2 regions of the Streptomyces sp. JH34 genome follow, and region 2 is predicted to be linked to the other one. Evidence: riboswitches for the same ligand, from Rfam matches in the RefSeq annotation. Region 2 holds a riboswitch; the other holds the start of a gene.
The links. A riboswitch is a leader RNA that binds a small molecule or an ion and turns the genes downstream of it on or off. The one in region 2 is predicted to bind cobalamin.

Region 1 (2,190 bases), 4.4 Mb from region 2:
CTCGCCTCGGTCCAGGACATCTGGTTCGCCCGGGCCAGGGAGCGGGTGCTGCGGGCGGCGGACGCCGACGCGCTCGGACGCTGGAACGTCGCATCGGGCCCCGCGCTGCGCGGGGTCGAGGCCTATGCGTACCGGCAGGCCGCCGAGGCGTACGCCGAGGCCCGCGCCGCTCTGCCCGAAGGGGCCGCGAAGGACCGGCTGGGGGAACTGGAGCGCCTGTTCGCCGTCGAGTGGGTGGCTCGCAACAGCGGGGACCTGATGGCCGCCGGTCTCCTGAGCGGCGATCAGACCGAGACCCTGGCGCGGGACGCCGAGGAACTGATCACGGCCGTCGCCGCTCACGCCCCTCAGCTCGCCGACTCCTTCGCCCTGCCCGAGGCGCTGCTCGCCGACTGGCCGATCGCCGGCCCCGGCTACGCCGACGCCTACGACGACCCCGAGGGCCCCTGGAACACCGCCGCGACGGACGCCCGGTGAGCGCCCCGCGCAAGGAGCAGGTGATGTGCGGCGGGCTCGGCGAGCGCCTGGAGATCCTGGGTCTGCGTGCCGTGCTGCTGGCCTACTGGGGCACCACGTCCGTGCTCGCCCGTCGGTGCGGGAAGACGCAGAGCGGCGGCGGCGAATCGGTTCACCCCATGCGCTGACCCGCCCGACGGCCGTCGCCGGTACGGAGGGGAGCGGCTGCCCGACGACCGGCGACGGCCCCGAAGTCCGGCGACACGCCGCGTGATAGCTTGCAGACGCCAGTCACACTCCACGTGGAGTCAGGGAATCCGGTGTGAATCCGGAACTGACGCGCAGCGGTGAGGGGGACGGGCGGGGCCACTGCCACTGGAACACCCTCGGGTGCACCGGGAAGGCGCTCCGTCCGGACGAACCCGAGTCCGAAGACCTGCTGGCACCCGCTTCCGCACCGGGAGCGGAACACCGTACCGGGCTCCGCGCATGAGCCCAGAGACGCCGAGGGACCTTGTGCCGCCCATAGCTAGCACCGCATACCGAACCGCCCTGCTCATCACCGCACTTGTCCTCCTGACCTCCTGCGGCGGGGGTGGGAGCGCGTCCGACGGCGCCGCGCGGGAGGGCTCCGCCGACGGCTTCCCCGTGACGCTGGAGAACTGCGGTCGCACGGTGACCGTCGACGCGCCGCCGCGGCACGCCGTCTCCCTCGACCAGGGATCGACGGAGATCCTGCTCTCCCTGGGCCTCGCCGACCGGCTCGCCGGCAGCGCGACCTGGACGGACCCGGTGATGAAGGGGCTGGAGAAGGACGAGGCCGGGGTGCCCCGCATCGCGGAGAGCCGGCCCTCCTCCGAGAAGGTCCTCGCCGAGGAACCCGACTTCGTCAGCGCGTCGTTCGAGTCCACCCTAGGCAAGGGCGGTGTGGCGTCCCGGGACCAGTTCGAGGAGCTGGGCGTACCGACGTACCTCTCACCCACGGACTGCGCGGGCAAGGACAACACCGGCAGCAGCGACGGCTCCCGCACCGCACCACTGACCATGGACGGCGTCTACGGCGAAGTGCGTGACCTGGCCGAGGTGTTCGGAGTCCCGGAACGGGGCGAGAAGCTGGTCGGGAGTCTCCAGGAAAGGATCGCGGAGGCGACCGCGGACGTCGACGCGTCCGGCACCACCCTGCTCTACTGGTTCGCCAACGCCGAGGCCCCCTATCTGGCGGGCTGCTGCGGAGCCCCCGGCATCATCACCGAGGAGCTCGGCGCGAAGAACGTCTTCGACGACACCCACGAGGAATGGCCCCAGATCAACTGGGAGACCGTCGCCGACCGCGATCCGGACGTGCTGGTGATCGGCGACCTGACCCGCAGGTCGCAGACGGCCGAGAGCGCCGAGAAGAAGATCGCCTTCCTGGAGTCCAACCCCGCCACGAAGAATCTGGACGCCGTCCGGCACAAGCGGTACGTCCTGCTCAGCGGCCAGGCCATGAACCCGACCGTCCGGACCGTGGAGGGCGTCGAGCGTGTCGCGGCGGGGCTGCGCTCGTTCGGACTCGCGAGGTGACGGGGACCGCACCCGACCCTGACACGGATACGCGGCTGTCCCCTCCGGCGCGGACGCCCTCCGGGGCACGGATCCTGCGCGAAGGTGCCCTGTGGAGTGCCGGGATCGCCCTGCTTCTCCTGTCCGTGGCGGTCGCCGTCACGATCGGCCCCGCCCGCGTCTCCGTCCCGG
Region 2 (2,190 bases):
GGCGGTCACTGACCCCTCGGCACGACGTCTTCCGTCCCGGCGGGGTCCGCCCCGCCGGGACGGAGTCATGTGTGGACCGACCCGTCCGGGAAAGGGAGTGCGCCGGGCGTGCCGCCCGGGGCAGACTGGCGCCCATGGATATCTCGGTCAGACCGGTGCGCGCCGAGGAGCACGAGGCCCTGGGCGAGATGACCGCGCAGGCGTACCTCGGCGACGGGCTGTTGGACTTCGGCGCCGACGACCCCTATCTGGAGCAGCTCCGCGCCGTCGGTCGACGGGCCGCCGAGGCCGTCGTGCTGGCCGCGGTGGACGGGGACGGCGCGCTTCTGGGCGGTGTCACCTATGTCGCGCCCGGCGGCCCCTGGGCGGACATCGCCGGCCGGGACGAAGCCGAGTTCCGGATGCTGGCCGTCTCCGCGGAGGCACGCGGGCGCGGCGCCGGCGAAGCGCTCGTACGGGCGTGCGTCGACCGGGCGCGCGCCACCGAAGGGGTCTCCGGAGTCGTCCTGTCGACCCAGTCGTCCATGGAGGCAGCCCACCGGATCTACCGTCGCCTCGGCTTCGTACGGACTCCGGAGCGGGACTGGAGCCCCCTGCCGGGCTTCACCCTCCTGACGTTCCGTCTGGCCTTCTGACCCTCCGCGACACTACATGTGGGGGCCGCCGCAATCGGCGGCCCCCACATGTATGCTCGACCTCGCTGTCGCCGCAGGGGAATCCGGTGCGAATCCGGAACTGTCCCGCAACGGTGTGACCGGTGCGCGTTCGCGCACCGCGGAGTCCGAAGACCTGTCGACAGTGCGTCCGGCTCGACCGAACCGGACGCAGAGACGTCCGGGCCCCGCGGAGGGCCGGTGGACGCCGTGCGCACCGCGCTGCCCTCCCCCGGGTGTCCATGTGTCCGGCTGCCCCGCTCCCGCAGGCCCCGAGCCGAGCGAGGGATAGCCCCAGTGACCATCGCGCCAGCCGACCCGGTTTCAGCCGCGGAACCCGAAGGCCGTACGACCGACGCGCCCGGGACCGCCCTGCTGCGGACCCTGACCGGCCTCACCGCCGATCTCCCCGACACCGACCCCGGACGGGTCGCCGCCGCCGCGCTGCGCGGCCGCAGCGCCCGGTCGGACGAGGCGGAGCTGCGCTCGCTGGCCACCGAGGCCGCCGCCGGCCTGATCTCGGAGGACCCGGCTTACTCCCGGCTCGCCGCCCGGCTCCTCACCCGGGCCGTCGCGGACGAGGCCGCCGGCCAGGGCGCTGTCTCCTTCTCGGCGTCTGTCGCCGTCGGGCACCGCGAGGGTCTGATCGCGGACCGTACGGCCGAGTTCGTCACGCTGCACGCCGCCGCCCTCGACGCGCTGGTCGACCGGGCGCTCGCCGACGGCGCCGACGACCGCTTCGGCTACTTCGGGCTGCGGACGCTGCACAGCCGGTACCTGCTGCGTCACCCGCTCACCCGCCAGGTCATCGAGACCCCGCAGCACTTCATGCTGCGGGTCGCCGCAGGCCTCGCCGAGGACAACTCCGAGCGTGCCCTGGAGGAAGTGGCCGCGCTGTACGGCCTGATGAGCAGGCTCGACTACCTGCCCTCCTCCCCCACCCTCTTCAACTCCGGCACCCGGCACCCGCAGATGTCCTCCTGCTATCTGCTGGACTCTCCGCTGGACGAGCTCGACTCGATCTACGACCGCTACCACCAGGTGGCCCGTCTCTCGAAGCACGCGGGCGGCATCGGGCTCTCCTACTCCCGCATCCGGGCCCGGGGTTCACTCATCCGGGGGACCAACGGGCACTCCAACGGCATCGTGCCGTTCCTGAAGACGCTCGACGCCTCCGTCGCGGCCGTCAACCAGGGAGGCCGGCGCAAGGGGGCGGCCGCGGTCTACCTGGAGACCTGGCACGCGGACATCGAGGAGTTCCTGGAGCTGCGCGACAACACCGGTGAGGACCAGCGGCGCACGCACAACCTCAACCTGGCGCACTGGATCCCGGACGAGTTCATGCGCCGCGTCGACGCGGACACCGAGTGGTCGCTGTTCTCCCCGGCGGACACCCCCGAGCTGGTGGACCTGTGGGGCGACGAGTTCGACGCGGCCTACCGCGCGGCAGAGGCGAAGGGGCTGGCCCGCAAGACGATGCCGGCGCGTGAGCTGTACGGGCGGATGATGCGGACCCTCGCGCAGACCGGGCAGGGCT

Region 1: another riboswitch for cobalamin. It lies ahead of LWJ43_RS30915 (ABC transporter substrate-binding protein); the one in region 2 lies ahead of LWJ43_RS10625 (ribonucleoside-diphosphate reductase subunit alpha).

Annotation. Positions count from the first base shown of each region.
Region 1 is NZ_JAJSOO010000001.1:6,887,181-6,889,370, forward strand. It holds gene LWJ43_RS30905 (acyl-CoA dehydrogenase family protein) at 1-477, shown strand, start outside; gene LWJ43_RS30910 (hypothetical protein) at 474-644, shown strand; cobalamin riboswitch at 728-914, shown strand; gene LWJ43_RS30915 (ABC transporter substrate-binding protein) at 946-2,019, shown strand; gene LWJ43_RS30920 (FecCD family ABC transporter permease) at 2,016-2,190, shown strand, end outside.
Region 2 is NZ_JAJSOO010000001.1:2,466,532-2,468,721, forward strand. It holds gene mctP (monocarboxylate uptake permease MctP) at 1-12, shown strand, start outside; gene LWJ43_RS10620 (GNAT family N-acetyltransferase) at 135-635, shown strand; cobalamin riboswitch at 688-811, shown strand; gene LWJ43_RS10625 (ribonucleoside-diphosphate reductase subunit alpha) at 951-2,190, shown strand, end outside.